3 regions of the Aquimarina sp. I32.4 genome follow, and region 2 is predicted to be linked to each of the others. Evidence: riboswitches for the same ligand, from Rfam matches in the RefSeq annotation. Region 2 holds a riboswitch; each other region holds the start of a gene.
What was found. A riboswitch is a leader RNA that binds a small molecule or an ion and turns the genes downstream of it on or off. The one in region 2 is predicted to bind cobalamin.
Positions count from the first base shown of each region.

Region 1 (10,209 bases), on a different contig from region 2:
TTTTGTACGATCTCCAGCAGTAATCAAATCCCTATTATTATCGATCGCATCCCTATAATATGTTCCTGTAAATCTATCATATCGCAGTCCTATTAATCCTTTTAATTTATCAGAAATCTTAATCCAATCCTGCAAATAAAATGCATACACCACTTCTTTTTTTACATCTACCCTAGTATCAACAGCCTCAATATGCCCTTGATTCAAAACAGGGTTTTGAACAGAGATAGTAGTAAAAGTTCCAGGTCCTACTACTTCTCCTCTAAAAGTTCTGCGATCCAAAATACTTACAGAATTCCCTAATAAAGCTTTATGCTCAATCCCCCCTGTTTTGAAAGTATAACTCAAATCCAACTGGTTCTGAAATGTTTTGGTTTGATGATTAAAATAAAAAGGGAAAGCTCTAGTGATAGAATCTTGCCGCTCATTTACTTCTAAAAACTCTGTAGACAGATAATCTATATCATCATCTGAATAGGACAAATGATCAGATAACTTTAAATCTTCACTAAAATGATGTGTATACTTGATTTGATAATCAAAACGTTTGTGTTTTAGGTGGTCTTGCGGGTCATTATATCTGGTTTCTGGATTCATCCCTTCAATTACATTACTGTCTTCATCTACAGGAATACCTGTATCTGTATCATAAACATCACTATTTGTCTGAAAATAAAAAGATAATTCATCTTTTGTAGAGGGGGTAAAGTCTAACATTAGAGATCCATTGTTGGTAGCTACACCATAATCTCTCCATCCACTAGTACGTGTCATCCCTAAATCTACTCTATATCGCAATTTATCAGAAATCGGACCTCCGACACCTCCTTCGATATTATAGGTATCAAAACTTCCATAGGTACTTTTGAAATTGGCTTTTTGAGTATAACTAGGTTTTTTACGAACAATATTTATAATCCCTCCCAATGCCGAATGACCATACAATACTCCTGCTGGCCCTTTTAGAACTTCTATTCGCTCTACATTGGATAAGTTTGTTGAAGGGGCACTGGTAGATAGGTTGTGTCTCTCATCTCTGACTCCATCAACCAACAATACAAAATTATTAAATCCTCGAATTCTGAATGTTTGAAAACCTCCATACCTGTTTATTGGGCGTACTCCTGTTGCACTCTTTACAGCATCTCCTAAATCAGAAACATTACGTTGCTCCATAACCTTTGCATTAACACTATAGGCAGTTACAGGAATATCTATACCTTGAACCCCTAACTTATTAACGTTTAATATTTCTTTTCCTATTTTATTAGGATCGCTATCGATGAGTACCTCATCTAATCCATTAATATTTTTTGTGAGGGTAACTTCTAACATGTGTGTTGCTCGAGATAAGCTAATATGTTTACTATTCTTTTGATAGCCCATTGCTGAAAAAAGTATCTCATATGCCCCTTTCTCTAATGAGATTGAATAGGTTCCTTCTTGATTGGTTGTTGTTCCTAAATTTGTTTCTTGTACACTGATAGATACATTAGGGATTCCTTTTCCTGTAATTTGATCTTTAACAGTTCCTGTAATTGTAATGCTTGATTGCGCATAGGCAGTAATAGCCAATAGTAATAAGGCACTGCATAATACTAATTTTTTCATTTTAAAAAATTGAGATTAAGCAGGGAAAATTGTAGAAATAAATAAAGACTCCCCCTTTGTTGAAGGTGGCTATTATTATTCTTACTCTTTACCCGAGAGTTAATAATGATTAATAATTTATGGCAGGTCTCCTGACTTGGCTCGGTATGTGTCTCCTTCCCATAGCCTTGCTACAGTGGTTTTATGACACTCCTTTTTATGAGTCTTACAGTTGCGGGAACAGTTTTGGATTTTCACCAAATTCCCTTTTAATTTTTACCAGAGGTAAAAAACCATGAATCGGGCGCGAAGATAGTTTTTATTTTATAGTACACACAATTAGAAATGATATAACTATATATTACAAGAAACTAACGGCTAATTATTAAATCCGATTTATACATTGAAAAATCTATAAAATCATTTTTATAGCTATAGGAGAACAGCTATAACTTGTATTTTTTTTGAATTTCTGTAGGAAGATAAAGTATCATCTTTTCTTCTTCTTCTTCATAATAACCAAAACACTTATATCTGTTTGGCAATTCATATAAAGCATACATTCCATATCCTTCGAGTATTTCTATTTTTGAAAATATTATTGGAGTAACATGAGTAGTAATATGTTTCTCTTCATAATCAGCATCCTCTTTTCTACCATATGATATCATACCATATAAACCATCATTTTTGATTAAGGTATGACTGGTATACTCCCCTTTTACTGTATACAAAGAATCATACGTTTTTTTTGTAATTTTCTCTTCATATACCAAATCAAACAGACCTTCCTTATTCCCTTCTTTATACACAGAAATCAATGCCATACGCTCTGATGGAATATTTTGTGAGTATAATAATCGATCAGGAACTATAGTAGATGCTATTTGTTTTTTATAAATGATTCTTGCTCTAACGTCTTTTATTTCGTATTTCTTATCACCTAATGCGTGTAATTTATATGGAGTATTTTTATAATCCCCAAAACCAATATAACTAAAAGAGTTGTCTGATACAAAATAATCTGTTTTTACAGCGCCATTCATATCAAACAATAAAAATTTATCTCCAGAAAACCGAGCGATGATATGTTTTTTCCCATCAAATAATTGGGATTCTATTTTTTTATACGAATCCCAGGGTATAAGAACAGCTCCATCTTTATTTATAACACTCTTTTTACCATTAAGTTCTACTATATATAAAAAATCAGAAAGCGTATAATCTGATTTCAACATATCATATGTAGGAGCTACAACACAAGTATGAGTATTCAGGTTATAAACACCGTACTTTTTGCCTTTCTTAATTCGTAATAATGGATATCGTAATACTGAGTAATCATCATATCCGTTAAGGATTGTTTTTTTATATGCATCTACCAAAAAAACAGTGTCTTTGATCACTACTTTAAAAATATCATTCCCTTGGGGTGATCCCATATATTTAGGTATATTATCATAACTAGGCTGTGTTAGTATCTTACCATTTTTTGCAACCAGCCCCCAACTTGTCCCATTATAATAGGGTACTTGTCCCCAAACGGTACAACATAATAAAAGTAAACTGGTCGCAAAAAACTGTTGTATCATTACAATTACTGAATTTTATATTTAGCTTTAATAGATTTTGGTAAATAGATCGTTTTCTTATCCTCTACTACCATATATCCTCTTACATTTTTTGGTAAGCTTATGATAAAAGTTTTATATAACTCTTTAGATTTTTCTATTTGTAAAAACAGAGGTTGAGTTATGGTGCGTTGCTCTATCTCACCATCATAATTTTTATACAGATATTCCAATCCAACATATTTTCCTTTTTTTCCTAAGAAATAAGATCCATCTTTTATTCTATCTAACTGATCATACTTTGCATCAACCACTATCTTTTTACTCAATATACTGTAGATACCAATTTTCTTTTTGTAAGAGATATATGCAAAATCAGATTCTAAGTTTTTCTTAGGGTTTAATAATGATTCTATTTTATATCCTTTCGGCAGGTCAATCGTATTACTTTGTTTACAAGACTTGATTTGGTATACGCCTTCTTCTGTAGTAATCAACTCATCCTTGTGTTTACATCTAAGACCACCACTAGACATATAATCTTCCTCTTCAACCATTTCTATAATTGTATCTTCAAAACTATCATCATTACTATCAACTACAGGTTTAGGCATTTTTTTTCCATCCATATACATGTATGTTGCATCATAATTATTATCATTCAGCTGGATTACATCGATTTCTTTACCGTCTTTTTGCATTTCTTCTATATAAATGCTTTTCCATTTTTTATCAGGAGTTACAATGGTTTTATATGCTGTATTTATAAGTCCTTTTGCTTTTTCAGCATCTTCTACTACAAAGAACAAGTTATCTTGCGAATCATATCTGTCTAATATTTCCTTATACACAGTAGGTATTACTTCTTTCTTTTTATCTAGATCATATATTCCTACTTTTTCTCCCTTACTACATAATACCACATTTTTGTTTAATTTATATCCAGAAAAACTATTGTAATCCTCATATCCTGTAACTAATACATTTCCTTTTTCATCTATTAGAGAAACAATATTTTTATTAAAACTTTTATATAATTTCTTTTTTTTAGTAATCTGAACAAAAATTGGGCTAATACTATCTGTATCTAAAATAGTAATCTCTAAGTCTGCTCCATCAGACAATCCCCAATTAGTCCCATCGTAAAAAGGAAACAATTGTTCTTTTTGAGAAAATAAGTTTTGGCAATTAATTACAAAAACAAATAAGATAATGTATCGCATAATCTAGAATTTTAAATCATTGTATATTCGTCAAAAATAGTATTATTTGATTATTTATTAGGGAAAAGTGCTTTATTGTTCTTTAAAAAACCTCTTGATAATTCTAATAGAATTCAAAAAAAAAAATAAAATCATTACTTTTTCATTCTTTTTCACCACATAAATCCTTAAAATTGCAGATAAAACACGCACAGTAATAAAGAATTTCTCTATTTAATTACTTCTTTTATAAATTTTATAAAGAAATCTTTATTTTTTTTTGTCTATTAGAAAAATTAAATTATTTTAATAGTAGTCACTAATTTTTGTTTAATTGCGCTTAAAAAGCAATAAGCGATTATATCTTTAATAAAAAGGTAAGTTATGGAATTAATAGAAAAAGCATTGGAGTTCGAAAATAGAAAAATGAATAATATGAGTACTAGTGATAGAGTTTCAGCCTCTAGAGAAGCTAAGGCACTTATATTAAGCATTAATAAAATCTATAAAGAAACTAAAGATCCAGACCTTATGGATCTTATGAAACGTATTACAGAAAAGAAAAAGAAAATCGAAAAGAGATTAAAAGGAATGCCCGATAAGGTATAACTATATTTATGCATCATATTAATCTGTATTGAATAAGTTCAATACAGATTAATATTGCTTAATATCTTGTATGCTAGAATACTTTGTTTCTCTAATTAGAGAAATACTAGTATTGTTTAATCTAAGTATACCAGTTTATAATTTTCCATCTTTTAAGTAACTAGGAGATATCCCGTATTTCTTTTTAAAAGCTGTAGAGAAATGCTGAGGGTTCTTATATCCTAAATAATCAGAAACCTCATTTACCAACATTTTCTGTATTAATAGTAAATCCTTGGCTTTACGCATTTTTATATTTTGGATGTAGCCAAATACGGTTGTCCCAAATACTTTTTTAAAACCTTTTTTAAGACTACATTCATTGGTTCCTATCTGTTTTGCTAAATCTGATAATGTCAAAGGGTCTTTCAATCTTTTCTCTATCAAATCTCTAGCTTGATTCATTAATTTTAAATTTACAAATACAGATAAATCAACCTGCTCCATACAATCTTGAATTTGTTTCATTTGTAGCATCAATAACTTTAGGACTCTAGATTCTAAAAACATTTTTCTATAATGCCCTTTTCTTTGACAATTGATGACCTCCTCTATAATAGCATGCATCTCTGCAGTAATAGGATAATTACAATCTCCTACAAAGCAAGAAATATCTTTCTGCATTTGTTTTCTAAAACCATCAAATAAATCACAATCTGGAGCATACTTCTCAAAAAACACAGGTTTTAGGCTTACTTCTAATATTTGACATCTCTCTGAGCATAATGAAGGTATCTCATTACTATTTGCATAAAATATATTATGCTCATTACAATAAAACAAATAACTATCTTCTAGGTTTCTTTCTTGTTTTTTTGATTCACCATCTATTACAAAGTACATTTTGACAACTTTGCAGGGTAAACTTCTTTTTTTACTCAAACAAGTACCATAACACACCTTAAAATCCTCTAACAAGACTTCTTTATAACACTCATCAACAATCGATTTGCAGTCAGAAGAGGAAGTAAACTCTTTAATACCTGCATTATCTTTTACATAATTAACGGTATCAAAATTCAGACAAATTTCTTTCATATTTTTAAGTCAATCTTATCAAAATTATAATTATTCCTTTTTGCGTATATAAAATTTCGCTTTGCGTAACTCTACGCATTGGCTAACTATCTACCTTTACTTGTCAATATTACAATATTTATTTAGACTAAATAAATATTAATAATATTTAAATATTAATTCATTGTATGAACCATAAGACTTATTCAACATTTTTCATTTTTTATTTTATTTTTTTTTATTGCCATTGTCAAAACAGCATAACTGGAACTGTCTTAACTGAGAACGGAGTACCCATTCAAAACGCTTCTGTATATCTAGAAAATACTAATATAGGAAGCTCTACTAATAAAGAAGGAACCTATCACATATCAAATGTTCCTGTAGGTGATTACACCTTAAACGCTTCTCTTATAGGATATAGTATTCAAAAAAAGAAAATATCTATATCCAATACTCCTTTGGTTATTCCTTTTATTCTTTCTCAGGAACAGAATGAGCTAAATGAAGTGGTCGTATCTTCTAAGAGTTCTTCTCAAAAACTAAAAGAGACTGCTTATAAACCAGAGGTTGTATCCTTGCAAAAAATGCAAATTACATCTACCTCTACCATAGATATTGTAGGGCAATTATCTGGGGTAAGAATTAGAAAACAAGGAGGAGTTGGTAGCGAATCAACCATTATGCTTAATGGAATTTCTGGAAAAGGAATACGAACATTTGTAGATGGTATCCCTATAGATTTATTAGGTAGTGGATTTAGTTTAAACAATATTTCTTCTAACATAATCAAGCAAGTCGAGGTATACAAAGGACTGGTTCCTGTAAAATTTGGTACCGATGCACTAGGGGGCGTTATAAACATTGAAACTCAAAACAGGTATAAGAATTATATAGATGCTTTTTATACTATAGGATCTTGGAATACGCACCAAGCTGGAATAGGAATAAAAAGGTATTTAGACAAAAACAAAAAACAGTTCTTTCAGGTAGATGGTTTTTTTAATCATTCTGATAATGACTACTGGATGCATGATGTAGATATTGTCGTAGATGAACTATTAAACACCGAAAAAGGAAAAGCAAAAAGGTTTAATGATAAATACACCTCTTTTCTGGGTAGAGCTCAATACGGATTTCAGAACGTTTCTTGGGCAGATGATTTTAGAGTAATACTCAGTTTATCTGATATTACTAAAGAGTGGCAACATGGTATCAGAGCCGTTTCGCCATGGGGAGAAGTTCATGGTGGCAACAGAGATTTTAATAGCATCATCTCATGGAAAAAAAGATATAACAACAACCTCAAAATTTCTGGTCTCCTAGGGTACAACCTACTCAAATGGGAGATTATTGATATTGCACCAAAAAATTACTTTTGGGATGGTACTTATACCGATAAGCCTACCAAGGGAGAAAGCGGATTTGATATAGAAGGACGAACTCCAAAAATAAATACAGAAAGTTTCTTTGGGAGAATAAATGTCAATTATAAATTAAATGATAATCATTCTGTTGACTTTACCAATCTCACTTCTTATAGAGAAATAAAAGGTCACGATAAAGCAGGAGCAGCAACTTACAAAGAAGATTTCTATACCAACCCTCAAAATTTCACAAAAAGCTTTTTTGGATTGTCTGTAGAAAGTAAAGCATTCAACAAAAAGCTCACCAATATTTTCTCTCTAAAGTATCACTATATGAAAAGTCATATAGCTAATTTGAAAGAAGATAATACGTTTACAAATTACATCGACAATCAATATAACTTATTAGGGTATGGTGATGTTTTAAAATTTTCTTTCTCCCCTAATATATCAACTCATCTTGGATATGAATACACACTCAGACTACCTGATAGTGATGAATTATTTGGTGATGGGATAACGGTTTCTCCTAACCCGAATTTAAACCCAGAGAAAAGCCATAATATCAATCTAGGATTAGAATATAAAGCACTACAAAACAAGCTTATAATAGCAACAACTGGTTTTTATAGAGATACCAAAGATCAAATGTTTCTAAACGCTGTTACAAGAGGTGTTTCTATATACGATAACCTATTACATACAGAAGCAAAAGGAGTTGAAGGAACAATAACTGCAATTCCAATAAAAAATTTAACATTGTTTTTTAATGCCACATGGCAGGATATCACCTTAAAAGATACCGATAAATACGGTAATATAGAAGCCCGACATATCGGTTCCAAAATACCTAACATCCCATATCTATTTGCCAATACAGGAACAACCTACAACATTCCTAATGTAGGCATCGATAATAGCCGAATAGAACTAAGTTACAACAATAATTATGTTCATGAATTTTTCCTTGCTTGGGAAGAAGACGGTATTGCAGCATCCAAAGCAAAAATACCTACACAATTTATACACAATGCTTCTATAGGATATGTTTTTCCTAATGACAAATATAGCATCAATTTAGAATGTAGAAATTTTACAGATCAGCTGGCATACGATAATTATTTAGTACAAAAACCAGGAAGAAGTTTTTTCCTAAAATTAAGAATGTATATCAATTAAAATAAAGTGAAATAAATAAATAAAATTAAAATGTTAAGATCAAAAACCAATTTAATAATAATCAGTTTTTTAAGCATCCTATTATATTCATGTAGTAGTGATGATGATAAAATTATTGAACCAACTAAGCCAGTAAAAGAAAAAGACACCTATGCACTTCTAACGGCAGTAAAAGGAGGAACTTTCAACTATAGCTTGTACTTACAAACTATGGATAATTTGACCAAAACCAAAGACCTTGATAATAAAAATGCTACTGAAATAGTTGCTGAAACTGTTACGGGAGTTTATCAATACGATGGTAATTTCTATACCAATCTATATTTTACCCCAGAAAGAATTGAAAAATGGTCTTTAAATGAAAAACAAGAATTAACAAAACAAGGTTCTATTAGCCTTGGAGAACTAGGGTATCAAGGAAATGTATATTTCAAAGATAAAAACACAGCATTTGTTGGAGGCCCAGCAGGTACCAAGATCGCAATTTTTAATCCTGAAACAATGACAAAAACAGGGTATATAGATTACAGCTCTGTTTCTCGTATCGGAGAAGTAACTAATTACCCTAATCAAGGAGATAAAATTAATATACAAGCACCTAGTGAAATGATCGTAAGTGGTAACTATCTGTATATTGGATTTTGTTTCCTTAACGACTTTCAAACCTATACACCAGCTTCTCCTACTGCAGACATCCTAGTAGTAGACCTTACCAAAATAGATCCTAGCTCAGCAGATAATTCTAATGCAATCGTAAAATGGATATCAAATGACAAAGGAAATAGTGTTGGATCATGGAACTCAGGTTTTGGAGCTAAATTTATGATCACAGATGAAAAAAATGATATCTACCTATTATCTCATAATTACTGGGGAGCTGTAAATATTGGCAAGCCAGCTTGTATATTAAGAATAAAATCTGGTCAAACCGATTTTGATGCAGATTACTACTTTGATCTAGAAACTGCAAGTCGAGGTATAGGAAATCCTGTTATGAATCTTGAATATGCAGGTAACGGTATTTTCTTTGCTACATCAAATGATATTACAGCAATAAACCCAGATGATCCATATTCTTATTACCAAGACCCAATTGCACAATGGTATAAGTTTGATCTACATGATAAAACTGCTACCAAAGTAAATGATGAATATACACAAGGATCATATGCTAGTTGTGTTTATTTTGAAGATGACAAAGCATATATCCCTTTTAAAACGAAAACAAAATCGTACATAAAAGAAGTGAATATAAATACCCTCGAGAGTAAAGATATTATTACTGCCGCAGGAATCCCTAGAGTTTTTAAACTCAAATAACCAACAAGATTAAGAATGATGAGCTACTACTCATCATTCTTAATCTATTAAAGTTAACCACAATGATAGTTATATGAAAATCGCCATCTACAGTATTCGTTTTTTATTTGCACTTCTTTTTATATATAATGGTATAGAAAAATTATTTATCCCATATGATTCATCTGCTTTTAGAGAAAGTCTTCCTGAAAATAGCGATACGTTTTTTGAATTTTATCACCTGTTACAGACTACAGGTTTTATCTGTTTTGTAGGTTTTTTTCAAATACTATGTGGAACTCTTTTAATATTTAAACGAACCTACTTTTTAGGAAG
Region 1 is NZ_PGUB01000002.1:16,827-27,035, reverse strand. It holds gene CVD18_RS00595 (TonB-dependent receptor) at 1-1,611, opposite strand, end outside; cobalamin riboswitch at 1,715-1,903, opposite strand; gene CVD18_RS00590 (hypothetical protein) at 2,037-3,182, opposite strand; gene CVD18_RS00585 (hypothetical protein) at 3,188-4,384, opposite strand; gene CVD18_RS00580 (hypothetical protein) at 4,748-4,972, shown strand; gene CVD18_RS00575 (AraC family transcriptional regulator) at 5,108-6,049, opposite strand; gene CVD18_RS00570 (TonB-dependent receptor) at 6,217-8,574, shown strand; gene CVD18_RS00565 (DUF4374 domain-containing protein) at 8,605-9,894, shown strand; gene CVD18_RS00560 (DoxX family membrane protein) at 9,968-10,209, shown strand, end outside.
Region 1: another riboswitch for cobalamin. It lies ahead of CVD18_RS00595 (TonB-dependent receptor); the one in region 2 lies ahead of CVD18_RS13110 (ferredoxin).

Region 2 (10,209 bases):
AAGAAAAACCACAAGAATTTGCTTCGGCTATTTTATCATTTATAGAATGAAAACAGAGAATTATTTTTTAAAAGAAATAGAATCATCAGATATTGATAATATCTATAAAGGACTTTCTAATCCAGATATCACAAGATTTTACGACGTGCATTTCCCTACGTTGGAAGCTACAAAAGAGCAAATGGAATGGTATAAAGAGCTAAAGGAAAATGGAACGGGAGTTTGGTGGGGGATTTATAACCAAAAAGATTATCAGTTTTGCGGGGCAGGAGGGTTTAATAGTTTAGATAAAGAACACAAAAAAGCTGAAATTGGTTTTTGGTTACTACAAGAGTTCTGGGGCAAAGGAATTATGAAAGAAGTAATGCCTAGACTTTTTGAAGAAGGTTTTACCAAATTGGATTTAAACAGAATAGAAGGCTATGTGGTAAGTGATAATGAAAAATGTAAAAATGGTCTAGAAAAAATAAACTTCACCTATGAAGGAACAATGAGAGAATGTGAAATCAAAAATGGAAAAACAATAAATGTAGACCTCTATTCTATATTAAAAAGTGAATGGAATAATAAAGATAAAACCAGTAACTAGATGATGCCTAAATGATATGTAGATAAATTGATCTAAATCCCTAAAACTTTTTTGATTTTACTGCTTAATGATTTTTTAGCCTCTCCAGGTTTTTCATCTTCTTCAAAGAGAATACCTTTTACGTTGAGGTGATGTCCTATTTGTTCTTTTCCAAAGTCTTCTTCAAAACCAACAACTTGTTTTCGATACTTACACAGTTGGCAATTCATATAAGCCATTCCTGTTTTGGCTTCTTCCAGACGCTCATCAAAAGCTTTTAATAATAGCTCATCTGTGCCAAAAGGAGCTGTATAGATATAATCTTGGTCAGAGGCATTATTCATAGCTGTAACATGACCATAAATACGCTCTAATAATACTCCAGTAAAAAAGAAGAAGGGGATAACAAGAGTACGTTTGAATCCTAATTTTTCGATTAACTTGAGAGATTCATCTACTTTGGGATATGCTGTTCCGCTATATGCAGTAGTTGCAAAACCAAATCCCATTCCTTCCCAGAGCATACTGGTTAGCTTACAAACATCACTATTGGCATCGGGATCGGTAGTACCTCTACCAATAACAACCAAACAAGTATCTTTTCTATCCAAAGGCGATAATTGAGATTCAGTTTCTTCAACTCTCTTTACCGCAAGATCTAGTAAAAAAGAGCTAACCCCAATATGTTTTGCCATAGTAATGGTAAGATCAGAATGATAACTCTGTATGGTATTCAACTCATATGGGATATCATTTTTGGCATGAGATCCAGCAAACAAAATTACTGGCAAAGCATATATTTTGCGAATCCCATTCAAATACATGCGTTCTACTGCGGCTTCATACGTAGGGTGATTAAACTCTAGAAAACCGTAATCAACGTCATAATCTTTCTCATAGCGATCTTTGAGGATAGTGACCAATCGCTTAAAAGAAGTAATTGCGGCTTCCCTACGACTACCATGTCCACAAAGTAATATTCCTTCTTTCATCTGTTTATTGTTCTTTTATTTGTCAAAATAACAAAAATCAATATATTATATAGGGTCAGCCCCTATGATCAAAACAACAGGCATCTGTATTGAGCTATTGTTAATTTGTTCTTGTATGTTTCCTAGAGTACCTGTGATAATTTCCTGATTAGATCGAGACACATTGGATGCTGCATTTACAGGAATAGTGTCATCTTTACAAACCTCTAGCAATTTTGGAATAATCCTATGTAGACTTTTGAGACCCATGTATATAGAAATGGTATTGCCAGCTTTGAGCATATGCGCAATACCAGTAAGCTGCTCAAAAGAATAATCTGCCGTATGGGCAGTGCATATGAGCATAGCGTTAGATTTCTTTCTTTCTGTAATCGGAATATTAAAAATATTGGCTGCTGCTAGTGCTGCAGAAATACCAGGAACCACCTCAAAAGGAACTTCTTTTTGGGTAAGATACCGAGCCTCTTCTGCTGCTCGCCCGTATACATAAGGATCACCAGACTTAAGCCTTACAACCCTTTTGCCCTCAAAATGGTGTATACACAGTAAATCATTGATTTTTTGTTGGCGTTCTGTCTGGTCAGAGGTATCTCCAAATTTACGTCCTACATATATTTTTTCTCCATCTGTATTTATATTCAATATCGTATCAGATACGAGATTATCGTGTAAGATGATATCTGCCTCTTTGATAAGGCGAGATGCTTTTACGGTAAGTAGTTCTGGATCTCCTGGTCCAGCTCCTACAATTGCAACAGGGTACATGATCAAATCAGTTTTAATGGGTCTGGGTGAATATAAGTATAGTCTAACAAATTTTTACTTTTAGTATTAGATATAATCTTATATGCGATAGTATCTTGCTTGATAAAACTAGGAGGTGTAAGTCCTATTTTGTCGGCAGCAAGAGTATAATATTCTTTGCGTAATGGGTGTTTGTCTGCACAGCCATTTATGATTTCGCCCCAACTGCCTTTTTCTATAATAGCATTAATGAGCCCTATACAATCATCTCTATGAATTACATTTATAGGAGCATCACCGTTGAGTACGTCTTTTTTATTGGCAAGAAAACGCCCTGGTAATCGATCATCTCCTATGAGTCCACTGAGTCGTAAGATGGTTACTTGATTTCCAAATTGTTTTTGGAGCAACTTTTCTACTGCAGCGACGGCTTTTCCTGACTCTTTTTCTGGAGCAATGTCTAGTTTTTCAGAAACTTCTCCATTAGTATTCTGATACACAGAAGTAGAGCTTATAAAAAGTATTTTTTGCGTCTCAGAAATAAAAGGAAGTATATCTTGTATCTGCTGCTGATAGAGTTCTATAATATTAGGAACTCTCTTTGGAGGGAAATTAATAATAATAATATCACTTTCTGAGGTAAAATTTTGATATGCCTCTTTATTAGCTTTACCCAATGTCAAAATAGAAGGTATAATTCCTTCTTTTTTTAAGACTTCTATCTTACCCTCTGTAGTGGTAGAACCTTTTATTGTATCTCCTTTTGTGATACGATCTATAGCTAGAGGTAAGCCCAACCACCCACAGCCTAATATACTTATCTTTCTAGGATTCATTATTAATTCTTATTTGATCTGGTGACATTGATAGATAAATTTTGAGGATATGATGCCATGTAGTGGTATCTTCTTCTCGTATCCATATGGTAACCAGATGTTTTCCTTTTCTGTTTTTAAGCCGTATTGCTTTGGTAAAGATAGTTCTTTTTTTTAGCCAAATAACTTCTGCATTACCTACTTTACGATCTGCAATTTCAGTAGAGATATCCTTGGGTATTGCTGCAATAGCTAATTGTAACTGAAGTTCAGGCCCTTTGATTTTTATATCATAATCATCGGTGTAATCAACCTGATGAGATGTTGTTATTTCAACCAAAGCATCACCGTAAGTTTGTATAGCGATAGCTCTGGGTTCTTGAAATAGATATTGAAACAAAGGATAAATATGTTGATCTGAGGCAAAACCTTTGGTAAGTAGCACTTCTCCTAATTCGGGATCTGTTTTATGTCTAAAAGAGGGAGGGGTTATTACCCGCTCATTATCTGTGATTATCTCTGCCCATTCATCTTTGTATAGTAGATGTTCTTCTATTGGTTGGTTATGCTCAAGATGAGATTTCATAATTGATACGGCCTTGTCAGGAGTAAGGTTTTTATACCAAAAATTACCTGGTTGTACAATCCATGTAGGGGCATCCTCGCATCTACCATTACATCTAGACTTTATCGTATGAGTAGTATCCCATAAGCCATTGTTTCTGATATATGCTCTAGCTTCTCTTATAGCGATTTCACTTTTTGCCTTTCGGCACGAGCCGCCATCACAAAATTGAAAAGTGGTGTGTACTTTGCTTATGTTTTTTCCCATAATAAAAAGAAATATAAAAGCAGGAAAAAGAAGTCAAAATAGAAATAGCTATGGTATCGCAATTTCTTTTATAACCAACCCTTTACCCGAGAGTTACTATTTGTGTTTTTATATGGCAGGTCTCCTGACTTACGTAGTGCTATCGCCTTCCCATATAAAAACATATACAGTGGCATTGATGATAGTACCTTTTATAAAACGCATTACAGTTGCGGGAACAGTTTTGGATTTTCACCAAATTCCCTTTTCATCTTTTATTTCTAAAAGAACCATAAATTTGGAAGCGAAGATACTTTATTTTGCTTAGGAACCTATTGTAACTTTCTTTATTACAGGCAAATTTTATATTTTCTGGTGTATAAACTCAAAATATAAAGTAGTTTTAAATCAAAGATTTTATATAATCTACGCGTCTTGCTAAATTAGTTTTAGGGAGTGTTTTGACAGTAAAACCAAGTGTATGGTATACATTTATGAGATGTTTATGAATACATGAAGCTTCTTGATAAGATTGAGGTCGTTGAGGGTCATTTATATAAATTTCTTTCCACAGAGGAAGTAAAAATACAGTTGTTGCATAGTGCTTATGATAAGGAAAATTATTTAAATACTCAGGAATTATAAACGATTTGGATTGCAGGTAAGCAATGATATCTGGTAGTCCACGGTCAACAAAAGTGTTTTTTTTAATAGGGAACTGTAATTCTTCTATAGTTTGTTTATACAAGAGATCTGCAAATTCAGAAAGATTACCCCAAGGAGTTTTATCACTATTCTTTTTTTGTTGAGAGATTATTAGTTGCCTTGATATTTCGGCAAAACATAGATAACCTTCTTTTTGCAAGGTATTGATTAAGCTTGTTTTTCCTGTTCCAGGGGCTCCTGTAATAATGTGTCTTTTGTGCATTATAAAAAATAATATACAGTACAGATAAAAAATACAAATGTAAAGGTTACTTTTTGATTAATCCAGGCTACTTTTTTTATTTCATCATGTGCAAGAATCCTATCATTGGTTCCTATGTAAGGTTTATCTACTAATTTACCGTGATAGTAATTAGGACCGCCAAATCTGCAATCCAGAATCGCGGCTAATGCCGCTTCGGGATATCCTGCATTAGGGCTAGAGTGTTGTTTGCCATATTGTAGTACAAAAGAAATTTTATGCAGTTTGAAGGTGACCAATAGCATAAGAAAAGCGGTCATCCTTGCAGGGATATAGTTTACAACATCATCTAGCTTTGCCGCAAATCTTCCAAAATATAAGTAACGCTGATTTTTATAACCTATCATAGAATCTAAAGTATTGATCATTTTGTACATCATAGCTCCTGTTACCCCAAACAAGGCATAATAAAAAAGAGGAGCAATAACACCATCACTCAGGTTTTCTGATAAGGTTTCAAAAACGGCAGTTTTTACCTGTTGTGGATTCAGTTGATCTGTTTCTCGTCCTACAATCCATGACAGTCGTTTTCTGCCAGATTCAATCCCTTCTCGTAGTGCTTTAAAAACAGCTTTTCCCTCATCTATCAAACTTTTATTTGCTAATGAATAGAAGACAAATATAGAGGTGCAGGTATAATATACTATTGGATAGGGGAAAGTAATTATATGCAGTATATAAAAAAATAATAAGGTACTTATTAATAAGATAATAGTGAGGAACCTGCCTTTTTGATATGTAAAGGGAAAGGTGTTTAATTGTCCTTCTCCATACGATATAGCATTTCCAAATAATCGTATAGGGTGGGGGAGCCATCGGGGATCTCCTAGAATCAAATCAAGAAAGTACCCAATGAGCAAGGGTAGGATTACTGTACTATACTCCATTGTTGTAATGCATTAACTAGTAATTGATTTTTCTCTGGGCATTGACTGGCAATACGAATATAATGATTGTCTAATCCTCTAAAATTGGATGCATCTCTAATCAGTAATTGATGTGTATATGCTAAATAATCTTTGAGAGCGGTGGCATTGGGGGTATCTAATTTTATTAAAAAATAATTGGTTTCTGATGGTATCACTGTAAAACCATCGATAGTATTAATTTGATGTTGCAATTGTATACTATAGGTAAGTAGTGTTGCCATATCAGGAGATAATTCTGTATAGTTTTTGAATATGTATTTTCCAGCTTCAATAGCCAAGGTGTTTACGCTCCAAGGCATTTTTGTTTGCTGTATTTTTTTTCCTATTCCTGGATTGCATAATATATACCCCAATCGTAACCCTGGTATGGCAAATAGTTTGGTTAATGATTTTACAATAATGAGATTCGTATGTTTTGTAAGGAGCTGAACACAAGATGTAATTTTATGTGTGAAATCTATATATGCTTCATCAACAACAAATGTTGTTTGAGGAAAAGAAGTGATCAATTTTTGTATTTCAGATACCGTATTACAATACCCAGTTGGATTATTAGGATTACAAAGAAATACAAGGTCTTCATCAAAAATAGTGGTGGTTAATGTAGCACGATCATAATATTGAACCTTCATGTTACTTTGTAAACAGGCGTCTTCATACTCAGAAAATGTAGGGATACCTATCGCTACTTTCTTATCCCCAAAAAGAGGTGTGATATTATAAAAAGCTTCTGTTGCCCCATTGGTCATAATGACTTGTGATATGTTTAGCTGATGGTGATTGGCTACTTCTTTTGTAAGTTGATCTGCATTTGGAGTTGGATAATTTGTAATAAGATGTAGTTTCTCTTTGAGATGGGATACTAGTTGCTCTGAAACTCCCTGATACCAAATATTAGAACTAAAATTTGCTTTGAAATCTATAGGATATCGATACCCATCGTCGCCATGACCATACATCATAATTAAGAGTGCATTTTAGAAATTATACTATTGATATCTATATTTTCTTCTAATAAGGTAGCTAATTTATCATAATTATCCTCTTTATATGCTTTATAATCAAAGGATGTTTTTGTAGTAGAAAAATTCTTTAAAAGATCTTCGATTACTATTGAATGATCTAGGATGCCGTGAATATAGGTTCCCCAGCAGTTTCCTTGTAGATACCCTTCTGGTTGATCTTTTATATAGGTAAGAGGACTTTTCTTTTTTATAGTTGTCTGCCCCATATGTATTTCATATCCTGTAATAATTTCAGAAGAGTTTTTGAATGTAAAGTTAGACTGTGTGGTTGTTTTTTCTTTTGCTAATATAGTAGAGATAGGGAAGATGCCTAAACCTGGGATGGTTTTAATATCGCTTTCTACTCCCCAAGGATCTTCTATGGTTTTGCCTAGCATTTGATATCCTCCGCAAATACCGATGACTGTTTTTTGTTCCTCATACGCTTTGAGTATAACTTTAGCGATTCCTTTTTCTCTAAGGAAGATAAGGTCTTGTATTGTGTTTTTACTTCCAGGTAGGATAATGATGTCTGCCTGAGCAATATGTTCAGGGTCATTTGAATAAAATACATGAGTTCTAGCATCTTTTTCTAATACGTTAAAATCGGTATAATTAGAAATATAGGGCAATAGAACAACAGCTATATTTATTTGTTTACTGGTTATAGTTTTATTCTTTTTGTGTAGACCTACAGAATCTTCCTCTTCGATATAGATATCCTTATCATATGGAACAATTCCCATGATTGGAATTTGAGTAAGTTCTTCTAACATTTTTTTACCTTCCTCAAATAAAGAAACATCTCCTCTAAATTTATTGATGATAACTCCCTTTATCATTTTTTTTTCCCAAGGTTCTAGTAGTGCAATAGAGCCATATACACTGGCAAATACTCCTCCTTTGTCTATATCCGCAATAAGATATACATCTGCATTGGCAGCTTCTGCCATTCGCATGTTTACAATATCTCGATGTTTTAGGTTGAGTTCACTTATACTTCCTGCTCCTTCGAGTACAATAGGATTGTATTTTTTCTGAAGTCTATGAAAAGCGGTTTTGGCCTCTGCAAAAAGTTGTTTCTTATTATCACCCAAAAAATACTCTTTGATTGTTTGATCACCAATAGGTTTGCCGTGTAAGACTACTTGTGATTTGTTTGCACCAGAGGGTTTTAATAAGATAGGGTTCATATCGGTGGTACAATCAATTTTACAAGCCTCGGCTTGTACAGCTTGTGCTCTTCCTATTTCTAATCCATCAGGGGTAACAAAACTATTAAGCGACATGTTTTGTGCCTTGAAGGGGGCAGGAGAATATCCTTTTTGTTGCAGTAGTCTACAGATACCTGTAACAAGAATACTTTTGCCAACATCAGAACCTGTACCCACAAACATAATAGGGTGTAATTTTTCCATTCTTATTTACTCAATGAGTTGGCTTCCAAAATTAATTAATTATTCTGGTTTTACTCTCAAAAAGAGCAGTGTTTACTTTTTTAGAATTCATATGTTTTTTGGACATGTTTATATTGAATAATCTTGACGATCTTTCTTTTTTAAAGTATAGGGATTTTAGTTCTCATTATTTGTCAAAGTTATTTTAAAAAAAGACAATGTAAAATGCTTATATGACGTTATTCAGTCATGTTTTGCAATTAAAATATCCTTTAAAAAAATAAAAAGATGAATATTACACTTACACAGGCTGAGCAAATTATTGCGGTAGCAAAAGAAAAACCCACTGATTTAAATACAAAAATGAATATTCGATAGTAGATGCTGGAGCAAACTTGGTGGCGTTTGCACGTATGGATGGTGCATGGTTGGGTTCTTTGGACATCTCTATTAAGAAAGCTAAAACGGCTCGTTATTTTGATATGAATACGGGAATGATTGGTGGATTATCACAACCAGGAGGACCATTATATAATATAGAACATTCTAATGGGGGCTTGATTACTTTTCCTGGAGGAGTACCGATAAAAAATGAAGATGGAGAAATCATTGGAGCTATTGGGGTAAGTGGTAGTACTGTAGAAAATGATCATGCAGTTGCCGAGACAGGTGCTACAGCTCTATAGGGTAAGTAATACGTAAACTACAATAGCTATTGAATAGGGGTGGTGCTTTTGGATACTCTGGTTAGGTGTTTTATAACCGCATGATCAGAATTTTCAGAAATCAACTGGTCTGCTTTTTTTTTGAGAATAGGATGTGCATTTTTTACAGCGATGCTTACATCTGCAATATCAAACATTTTGAGATCATTCAACCCATCCCCAAAAACCATAAGAGACTTATTCGATAAATTATAGTTGCTCTTTATAAATGAAATAGCGTTTGCTTTGGTTGCCATGTGACTATGAATAGTAAGCCAAGCCCATCCAGGACTATATTGATTCTCGAATAAATGGATTTCTGTGGTAGCGTAAAATTTTTCTTCTATTATTTTTTTTAGATCTTCTAGTATCGCTACTTTGTTAATGATTGTAAAACAGGTGATCTGTCTTTTTGAAATATCTGTTATGTTTTTTACAGGAGTTATAATTTGATTTTTACTGCATTCTCGATCTCTCAGGTACCAGAATTCGCCTTCATTTTTTAGACCAATGTAGTCTATACTATCTATCGCATTATAGTGATTAGAAATAAAAACCCCTAGATTCATTTTTTGTAATAATTCTAGTATCTCATGTTTTGATGAAGAATCAATGTCATTAATCTGATGATGTTTCATGGTAGCTAGATCAGAAATATAGGCGCCATTTAAACAAATTACAGGCAAGCTAAGTTGTATGTCTTTAAATATTTCTGAAATAGTTATTAAATTTCTAGCACTTGCTACACCAAATAACATTCCTTGTTTGATCAAGTGTTTTAAACCTGTATACGTTTCTGTGGATAATAATGCATTGTTATCCAATAATGTGCCGTCTAAGTCTGAATAAAAATAGGAATTAGAGAAATTGTACATTTCTTGTCTATTATATATGATTAGAGGTTTTTATCAAAATATAAAAACTGGCTTGTTTAATTGAGAATTGGTGTTATAATAATCTTGTTTAGCTATAAATTTGATTTTCTTGTTCTGTTACTCTGATAAATGTAGTTCTTTTGGTAAGTTCCTTTAGTCTTTTTGCACCTACATAAGAACAGGTACTACGCAATCCTCCTAAAATATCTTTTACAGTTTCAAAAACTTGACCTTTGAATGGAATTTTTATCGTTTTACCTTCACTAGCACGATAGTTAGCTACAGCTCCTTCATATTTGTTCATTGCTGTAGAAGAGCTCATACCATAAAACAGTTTATAGGTTTCTCCTTGTTCTTCTACCATTTCGCCACCACTTTCTGTATGCCCAGCAAGCATTCCTCC
Region 2 is NZ_PGUB01000054.1:18,447-28,655, reverse strand. It holds gene CVD18_RS13135 (alpha/beta fold hydrolase) at 1-50, shown strand, start outside; gene CVD18_RS13130 (GNAT family N-acetyltransferase) at 47-589, shown strand; gene CVD18_RS13125 (sirohydrochlorin chelatase) at 622-1,560, opposite strand; gene cobA (uroporphyrinogen-III C-methyltransferase) at 1,606-2,325, opposite strand; gene CVD18_RS13115 (NAD(P)-dependent oxidoreductase) at 2,328-3,140, opposite strand; gene CVD18_RS13110 (ferredoxin) at 3,130-3,951, opposite strand; cobalamin riboswitch at 4,048-4,240, opposite strand; gene CVD18_RS13105 (AAA family ATPase) at 4,334-4,858, opposite strand; gene cbiB (adenosylcobinamide-phosphate synthase CbiB) at 4,858-5,784, opposite strand; gene CVD18_RS13095 (histidinol-phosphate transaminase) at 5,766-6,788, opposite strand; gene CVD18_RS13090 (cobyric acid synthase) at 6,791-8,248, opposite strand; partial or broken gene CVD18_RS13085 (heme-binding protein) at 8,516-8,913, shown strand; gene CVD18_RS13080 (HAD-IIB family hydrolase) at 8,940-9,806, opposite strand; gene CVD18_RS13075 (GMP reductase) at 9,895-10,209, opposite strand, start outside.

Region 3 (10,209 bases), on a different contig from region 2:
ACCAAAATAAAGGCTTAATAAACCAAGACAAACGGTAGCTATTGTAAAGGTTTTGGCGAATTTAAAAATATAGGAATTTGATATTGCAGTATTGTTTGATTGTTCTGTAAAAATAACCGATTTTTTGTATAAATCAATATTAAACCAATAGATAAAATATATTCCAATAATAGCAATACATATAGATAATACTCCTTTTTTCATCTGTTTATATTATTTGTTTTTTATAAACCAATCACTGAATCTATATCTGAGACGTATCCCTTTTTTATTACTTATTACCAGATACTCCTGCGCTTTCAAAACTAGCCATATTATTAAGAAAAGCTACGGCAGAAGCGATGATAGGGTAAGCTACAGCTACTCCCGTTCCTTCTCCTAATCGCATGCCTAAATTAACCAAAGGTTTTTTGTTTAAAAACTCATACATTTTTTGATGTCCTTGTTCTTCTGATACATGTGCAAAAATGCAATAATCAAGTACATTTTGGTACATAGCATGCGCTACTAGTAAAGCAGATGTAACAATAAAACCATCTATAATGATTGTCATTTTGAGTTCGGCTGCCTTAAGGATTGCTCCTGTAATCATAGCTATTTCAAATCCTCCAAAGGTGGCTAATGCTTCTAAGGGAGAGGATAGTGTGTATTGCTGATATACACCTGATAAGATATGTTGTTTATTTTTGATAGCCTGAGTGTCAAGACCTGTACCAGAACCAACACAATTTTTTATAGGAATTTTTGTAAAATATGACATAAGTAAAGAAGCAGAAGAGGTGTTGCCAATTCCCATTTCTCCAAAACCTATTGTATTACATCCATCAGCATGTGATTTTACAATTAAGTCAGCACCTTTTTCTATGGCAGAGATACATTGTGAAGTACTCATGGCAGGTTGTTCCTGATAGTTTTTGGTGCCAAAATCGATTTTAGCATCTATTAATCCAGAGATGTTTTCAAAAGTATGATTTACTCCAGCATCTACTATTTTGAGATCGATAGCATGTTGTTTGCAAAAAACATTGATTGCAGCGCCCTGATTTATAAAATTATAGACCATTTGTGCGGTTACCTCTTGTGGATATGGATTTACTTCTCCTTTACGAGCAATGCCATGATCCCCTGCAAATACCAAAATAGAAGTATTATTCAAACTGGGGCAATCTGTATTCTGTATCATACCAATTTGCAGTGCTATATCCTCTAGAGTTCCTAGCGCTCCAATTGGTTTTGTTTTAGAATCAATTTTGACTTTTAAAGTATTTTCTAGTTTTTGATTTGATAATGGTTGTATCGTAAAGTTTGTTTGCATTTTGACTAATTAGAGTTTTTAATTTGAACAGGAATGCCAGAGACCATTAATACTGCTTTATCGGCATATTGAGCAATATGTTGGTTCATCCAGCCTTGCAATTCGGTAAATTTCCTTCCTACTTTGGTTGTAGCATGAACTCCCATCCCAATTTCATTAGAGATGATGATGATCGTGGCATCAATATCAAGTAGTTTATCAAATTCTTTTTTGGCTTGTGATAGAGATAATTCAACATCATTATTGGTGTCAACAAAAAAATTGGTAAGCCATAATGTAACGCAATCTATTACAACTACACTGTTGTTTTTTATGACTTTAGAAATTTCTTTTTCTTCTTCTATAGAGGTCCATGGCTGGTCTCTATCAGCAATATGTCTGTTTATACGTTCTCTATGACCAGCATCCCAAATACGTGAAGTGGCTAGGTAATAAGGAGTGCTTGATAATTGTAATGCCAGATTTTGAGCATAATTACTTTTGCCAGAACGTTCTCCTCCTGTAATGTAATACAACATTAGATTTGATTTATTATATAGTAGGCAAAGGTAGTTGAATACATTATTTATTTGTTAAAGTAATCTCATTTTCCATAAAATATGATACATTCGCGCAGAATTTTGGTTCTGATACCTTCTTATAAAAGGTTGAAGATTAAAAGGGAATCAGGTGATTTGATGACTAAATATAAAAGAGGGATGTTACATAAGTAATTGATACCTGAATATAGTTTTAATATTCCTGAGCTGTTCCCGCAACTGTAAGTTATGTCTGTTATCGATACAGATGTTTGTTGTTTATTCCTAATAAACCACTGCTTGTGTCAAACTTGTTTTGGCATCTTTTTGAAGCATGATAAAAGAATCTGAAACAAGTTCAGATCAAGTGGGAAGGTCAACAACAAAACGCAAGCCAGGAGACCTGCCAGAGTTCAATATAGTCTAAACTTTCGGGATAAAGGTTTGGGTATGGGTAAACTACATACTTTTTTCCGGCTATTGTAAAAAATAAGTATTTAAGTAATGAACAAAAAAACATTTTTTGGAGCAGCATTTCTAATGCTGGGATCTTCTTTTGTATTTGGACAAGAAATCCAGATAGATAAAAGAGTAAATGAATTGGATGAGGTAGTTATCTCTGATTCAAAATTTAAACTAAAAAGAGAACAAAGTGGTAAAGTAATTACTAAGATTACAGCCAAAGAATTAGAGCAAAGCCAAGGATTATCTGTGGCAACTGTATTGAGTAGATCAGCTGGACTATTTATTAATGGTAATGGTAGTGCGGCAGGTCAAAATTTGGGGGTTTATATTCGAGGGGGGAGAAACCGACAGGTAGTTATTAGAGTTGATGGGGTAACAGTAAGTGATCCTTCTTCTTCTGCTGGAGACTTCGATCTTAGATTATTGTCAGTAAGTCAGATTCAAGAAATCGAAATCCTAAAAGGAGCGTCGAGTACTTTATATGGTTCTGGTGCGGCTACTGCGGTAATCAATATTATTACAAAACCAGAAAGCAAAAAGAAAATTTCTGCTAATTTTCAATCAAGTATAGGTACAAATCAATCACAAGAAGATCAGGATTATGATATTAATGATTTTGTAAATCTAGCTTCTATAAACGGAACAGTAGGAAAAGTAAACTATTTAGCAAGTTTTGGAAACCAATTCACCGATGGGTTGTCTGCTGCAGAAGTTCCAGATGCAAAGAGTGATCCTTTTTCAAAATATAATGTATATGCTAAATTAGGATATCAGTGGAGTGATAATTTCAAATTTCACATTTTTGGAAATCTGGATCAATATAAAAATGATTTTGATGCAGGAGCTAGTGTGGATGCAGATAACCGTTTTGAAAGCAAACAGTTGCGCGCAGGTTCTTTCTGGGAAATCAAATACCCTAATGGTAGCTTTACTTTTACCAATAGTTATGCAACCTTAGAAAGAGATCTTACAAGATCTGGATTTCCTTCTATTTATACAGGAGATGTGCATACATTTGATGCATATAATAAATATACGTTTAATTATTTTTTACACACTGTTGTTGGAGCCAATGGTTCTTATAGCGATTTTGATCTTGAGAGCGTTCCCTTTGGTACTACTGATTTGGTAGAAACCATTAGTGATAATGATGCAGAGTTTGATATTATAGATCCTTATGTGAATGTGGTATACGCTTCACGTTTTGGGCTTAATGTTAATGCAGGAGCAAGACTAAATATTCATAGTGCTTATGATACTCAGCTGGTATATAATGTAAACCCGTCTTATAGTTACTCCTTTGGAGAAAATTATATTAAAGGTCTAGTATCTTATAGTACAGCATATATCACTCCTTCATTATTTCAGTTATATGATACAGCTTTCTCCTCAGGAAATCCTGAGCTAGAACCAGAAGAAAGTACTACGATAGAAGGTGGGATAGAAGTATCGCATAGTAAAAAAACATTATTGAGTGTTGTGTATTTCAATCGTACATCAGAAAATTTTATCACTTTTGACTCTGCTACGTTCGCTAATATTAATGCCACAGATGATATTAAGGTAGATGGAGTAGAGGTAGAAGCCTCTACTGCTGTTTTAGATGATAAATTATCTGTAAAAGGAAACTATACGTTTACCAATATTGATAGATTAACCGATAATATAAGAATACCAAAGCATATGATTAATGCTACTGTTGGGTATCAATTAGGAAAAAAGACGTACACTTCTTTAAGTTACCAGTATAATACAGAACGAGGGGATAGTGATTTTGCAAATGCAGATCCAGTTACTTTTGAGCCAGCAAGAGTTTCTTTGAATAGTTTTGGGATGTTAGATTTCTATATTAATCATCAGGTACTTAAAAATATGAGTGTATATGCAACAATGAGTAATATCACCAACGAAGATTATCAAGAAATATTAGGGTTTAATACCAAAGGAAGAAATGTAAGAATAGGATTTAATTTGAAATTCTAATTGTTATATTGGTTTAATACGAGTTATGGATAAGAATTTCGTATAAAGAGTTTGAATTATTTTGTGTTAGATTAAGGCATAAAATTAAAGAATAGCCTTAGCTATTGTTGAATTTTATAACACAGATATAGTGCAAAAGAAACAAACTATATACGAAATTTTTATGTGTAAATCGTATAACTATGTAGATCGGTAGTATAGTTATGTTAAACAAAAACTCCCAAACAGAATAATTTGGGAGTTTTTGTTTTGTAGTGTATGCTAGTAGTCTAATACCATTTCCAACTTAAATTTACTCAATAAAACCGCGCCTTTTTGTCTGATATTTCAGAATAAAACACGACCGTAGGCCTGCTATGCTTGAGTTTTCTTTTTCATCTAAGTCAAAAATTCATCATTTTTCTTATGAGTAAATTTAAATCAGAACAGGTATAACTAGATGATTATTCTATAGCATCAACATTAAAATCTTCATACATACGTTCATATATAGGAGAGAACATTTTGCTATTACCTACAGATTCTAGTTGCTGTGTAAAATAGCTTTTTGCACTACGTGTACCTAAGATATTATCAATTGCGGCTCTTAGAAGCGGCTCATTTTGATCTCCCAAAATACCAAGATTAGAAAACTCTTCATCAACCTGTACATTAGGAGCAAACCCATTGAAATAATCGGTAAAACCAACAGAGTTGATAGACTTAAGCACTAGTGGTTGCATTGCATAAGTATGTCCAGTGTTTGCATTATCCCTTCTAAAATTATCAGAATCATACACTGTGATAGAAGCTTGAAATTTACCTCTAGTGGTATCACCAATTTTTATAGTTTGTATATAAGGGTCTAGCCCATTAATGACTAATTCACTTGCAGAAGCAGAGCTTCTGGAAGTAAGAATATAAACCCTTGTTAGATTTAAGCTATTAATAGCGTCATTATCTCTTGTCTTGTCTGTAAAAAGATTGGTCGCTCCAAGTTGTTCTTGTCGATCAGCATTCCATTCTGTTGTAGTAAATACTTTACCTTTAAATTGACCAGTGATCATACTAGATAGGTCAATAGCACTTTGTACAGACCCTCCACCATTATATCTCAGGTCTAGAATAAGATCTGTTACCCCATCACCTTTAAACTGAGCAAAAGCTTCATTAAGTTTAGCATCAAAATCAGCAGTAAAAGAATTATACATTAGATACCCAACAGGGCTACCACCAACATCAATGGTTTTAGCAATAAAAACAGGGTTTTCTGTATATTGTACTTTGGTAAGAGAAACTGCATTGCCAGTAGGAGTAATAGTGGTGCCATCATAAGTAGCCAGACCGATAGCATAACTATCAGGAGCTAATAATTCTCTAAAATTTTTAACAGCGATCTGTGTGCCATTTATAGTGTTAAAGATATCTCCTCTTTTTAATCCTTTGGCTTCGGCATCTGTATTAGGAAGTACATAGCGTACATATCCAAAAACTAAATCTTGATTATCAGGATATCTAACCAAGCCATATTCCATACCATTATTTTTTGTAATACCATCAAAAGCTTGTTCTAGAGCAATGTAATCATCTACCAGAAAACTAAAATCATCTATATCAGATTGTAAAGCGTCAAAAATACTTTGAGGAGTAGAAAAACCTTCTAAGAAGCTTGTATACTCTTGATCAGATGTAAAACGATTATTGGCCAAATTAGGCACATCTGCTTTGTAGAGATAAAATACATTTAATCCTTTCCAGATAAAACTTTTTATTTCATTAGAACTAGCAACGCGTCTCACATCATCATTATCATCAAAACACGAGGTAGCCATAGCTATCACAAATAGTAATAGTGCAAAATGCTTTATGTACTTCATTTATATTATTATTTATTTTTTTTATTTTGTCAAAAGAAATTAATAAGTTGCTATAGACGGGTATTCCTTATATCTTCTAGCCTTAGCAATGTTTCATTCTGACTTTGTTTCTTGATATAAGAATGATAAATGTAATTACTTTATTAGTAAATAAAAAAAAGAATGTAACAAATTACTAGAGTAGTCGTCTCCCTTATATAAAGCTGACAAAGTTTTATGTAATCATCAACCAATCATGAAAGAACGAGCATTTATAACACTCACAAATGGATTTAAGGACAAACTGTTCAGGTTGGCCAGACGTTTGCTAGTGAGTAATGAGGAGGCAGAAGATGCTACTCAAGAAATATTATTGAAGTTATGGAGGAATAAAAGTAAGATGGCTCAATATAAAAATGTAGAAGCCTTTGCAATGACAATGACCAAGAATTATTGTTTTGATAGGCTAAAAGCCAAACAAGCCAATAACTTAAAAATTGTGCATAGCAATTACAAAGATGAGCAAGCCTCATTGCAACGACAAGTAGAGGCAAAAGATAGTTTGGATTGGGTAGGTAAGATTATGGATGACCTGCCAGAGCAACAACGAATGATTGTTCAGCTCAGAGATATAGAACAATATGATAATGCAGAGATTGCAAAAATGCTGGAACTTAATGAAACAGCAGTAAGAGTTGCACTATCAAGAGGAAGAAAAAAAATAAGAGAAGAATTATTAAAAAAACATAACTATGGAGTTGTCTAATATTGAAAAATTACTGGAAAAGTATTTTGAAGGCGAAACGACCATTTCTGAAGAAAGAGAATTAAAGGTTTATTTTACCAGAGAAACTGTGCCGTCGCACCTAGAAAAATACAAAAATCTATTTCAGTTTTTTTCTGAAGAGAGTACCATAATGGCTACTCAGGATCTAAAATTAAATACAGGCAGAAAATTCAGATATTCGTGGATTGGTATTGCGGCATCAGTAGCACTGATTGCTGGGATATTTTTGCTAAAACCAGCACCAACCCCATCTGAACCTGTTGATACTTTTGAGGACCCCGAAATAGCTTTGCAAGAAACCAAAAAAATCCTCAATATGGTTTCTCAGTTAATGAATGAGGGAAAACAAGAATTAGTGTACCTCAATGAATTTGAAAACACTACAAAAGAATTAATAAAATAAATAAAAACATAGTACCCTATAAAAAACTGATTATTAAGACAGTATAGTAAGGTATTTAAAATTGAAATATTATGAAAAAAATAGCAATTATTCTGATTTTGGCAGTATTACCATATGTATCAAGCGCACAAAGTGCTTTTGATAAATACGAAGATATGAAAGGAGTCTCCTCTGTGGTAGTAACAAGCAAGATGTTTAAACTGTTAAGTAAGATAGACATAGAGAGTAATGATAAAGAAGTGCAAGAGTATATGAATCTTGTAGAGAAAATAAAAAATATAAAAGTTTTTGCGACAGAGGATGCTACAGTAGGGCAAAAGATGAAAGCAGACGTAAGTAGTTATCTCAAAAAATCCTCTATGGAAGAATTGATGAGAGTAAAGAGTGACGGGAAAAACGTGAAGTTTTATTCAAAACCAGGAAAAGACGATGACCATGTGAGTGAATTGTTTATGTTTCTTGATGGAATAAAAGAAAGTGGAAAAGGACCTAATACTGTTGTATTAACTATTACTGGAGATATTGATTTGAAACAAGTGTCTAAAATAGCAGATCATTTGAATGTTCCTGGAGGTGAAGAGCTGAAAAATGTAAAGAAAGGAAACTAGATAAAGTACCATGCCCTACACTTCTTTTTTCTCAAAAAGAAGTGTAGGGCATATTATAACACAATAATCAATCAAAAAAACCAATAAAGAATGAAAAATATAATTAAGATTCTGAGTGTGCTTTGTGTCACTCTCTTAGTAAGTTGTAATAGTGAACCCTCTTTGCAAACATATTTTGTAGACCATCAAGAAGATGCAGCATTTATCGCTGTAGATGTACCAGCTAGTATTTTGGATAAAGAAAAAGTGGCACTTAATGAAGAAGAGGAAGAAGCATTAAAGAGTATCAAAAAAGTGAACTTTCTAGCATTACAACTCAAAGATGATAATCAAGCTAAGTATGAAGAAGAACGTGCTACAATCAAGAAAATTCTTAGTTCTGATCAATATGAGACCTTGATACGTTTTGGATCAAATGGAGCCAAAGTTGTACTCAAGTATCAAGGAGAAGAAGATGATATTGATGAGGTTATAGTTTTTGGAACACATCAAGAAAAAGGCTTGGCATTAATACGAATACTAGGAGATGATATGAGACCAGAAAAAATGGTGAAACTAGCTCAATCTGTAGAGAAAGGAAAAATAAATCTCGATGCATTCAAAAAAATGGTAGATACCATGGGTTTTGATTAATTACAATCAATATTCAATTGGTGTAAAATATATAGAACTTAGGTTTTTGTACCAAACCATTTATAATGGTTTATGATCCCAGCTCAGGCTGGGATTTATTTTTATATAGTAGGTAGTGTTTTGTCCTTTTATACTATAAATTGATATAAAAATACCCCAAAACAATGTTATTATTTGTTTTGGGGTATTGTCTATTTATGAATATCCTAAATAACTATATACCTGTATAATTAGAAGGAGTGATCTGCTTTAATTCAGATTTTATAGTATCAGCCACTTCAAGGGTTTCTATGAAATCAGCAATAGAGTGCTGATTTATTTTTTCGTTGGTACGAGTAAGTCCTTTTAATGCCTCATAAGGATTAGGGTACCCCTCTCTTCTTAAGATAGTTTGTATAGCTTCTGCAACTACTGCCCAATTGTTTTCAAGATCCTCAGCAAATTTTTCTTCATTTAGCAAGAGTTTGTTCAAGCCTTTTAATGTAGCCTGAAAAGCAATTATTGTATGACCAAAAGGTACTCCTATGTTTCTAAGTACGGTACTATCAGTAAGGTCACGTTGTAATCTGCTTACAGGTAATTTTGCGGCAAGGTGTTCAAATAATGCATTGGCAATCCCTAGATTTCCTTCGCTATTTTCAAAATCAATAGGATTTACCTTATGTGGCATGGCAGAAGATCCTACTTCTCCTTTTTTTATTTTTTGTTTAAAGTAATCCATAGACACATATGTCCATACATCGCGATCTAGATCAAGTATAATAGTGTTAATACGTTTAAGGCCATCAAACAATGCGGCCATATGATCATAGTGCTCAATTTGAGTAGTAGGAAAAGAATGATGTAATCCTAATTTTTCTTGCACAAATCGAGTACCAAAGGCTTTCCAGTCTATAGCTGGGTATGCTACCTTATGAGCATTGTAATTACCTGTTGCACCACCAAATTTTGCCGCACTAGGAATATCGTTAAGTAGATCAAACTGTGCTTCAATTCTAGTAACATATACCTGAAACTCTTTTCCTAATCGGGTAGGAGATGCTGGTTGCCCATGTGTGCGAGCAAGCATAGGTATAGTAGCCCATTCTTTGACAAGAGATTTTAATTTATCTAGCAATGCTGTATATTCTGGAATATAAACACTGTTGATTGCCTCTTTGATACTTAGCGGTATCGCAGTATTATTGATATCCTGAGAAGTTAATCCAAAATGAATAAACTCTTTGTATTGTTGTAGCCCTAGTGCATCAAATTTTTCTTTGATAAAATACTCTACAGCTTTTACATCATGATTTGTTACTTTTTCGATATCCTTTATCGCTTGGGCATCATCACTAGAAAAAGAAGTATAGATAGCTCTTAATTTATCAAATAGAGAAGTATCTATATCTTTAAGTTGTGGTAGTGGTAACTCACACAGTGCAATAAAATATTCAATTTCTACGAGTACTCGATATTTTATCAAGGCTTCTTCACTAAAAAATGCACTAAGAGATTGGGTCTTTGATGCATAACGCCCATCAATAGGAGAGATCGCTTGCAAAGGAAATAATGACATAGTTTTATTTTTTGAAGCCGCAAAGATAATTCAATTAATTACCAATTACGAAGGACACTCCATGAATTTTATAAGCAAGATGTTTTTAGATATGTATGATATAG
Region 3 is NZ_PGUB01000046.1:19,327-29,535, reverse strand. It holds gene CVD18_RS11795 (hypothetical protein) at 1-204, opposite strand, end outside; gene cobT (nicotinate-nucleotide--dimethylbenzimidazole phosphoribosyltransferase) at 272-1,315, opposite strand; gene CVD18_RS11785 (bifunctional adenosylcobinamide kinase/adenosylcobinamide-phosphate guanylyltransferase) at 1,321-1,833, opposite strand; cobalamin riboswitch at 1,920-2,259, shown strand; gene CVD18_RS11780 (TonB-dependent siderophore receptor) at 2,338-4,281, shown strand; gene CVD18_RS11775 (S41 family peptidase) at 4,725-6,137, opposite strand; gene CVD18_RS11770 (RNA polymerase sigma factor) at 6,373-6,882, shown strand; gene CVD18_RS11765 (hypothetical protein) at 6,869-7,306, shown strand; gene CVD18_RS11760 (DUF4252 domain-containing protein) at 7,378-7,914, shown strand; gene CVD18_RS11755 (DUF4252 domain-containing protein) at 8,005-8,547, shown strand; gene purB (adenylosuccinate lyase) at 8,762-10,105, opposite strand.
Region 3: another riboswitch for cobalamin. It lies ahead of CVD18_RS11780 (TonB-dependent siderophore receptor); the one in region 2 lies ahead of CVD18_RS13110 (ferredoxin).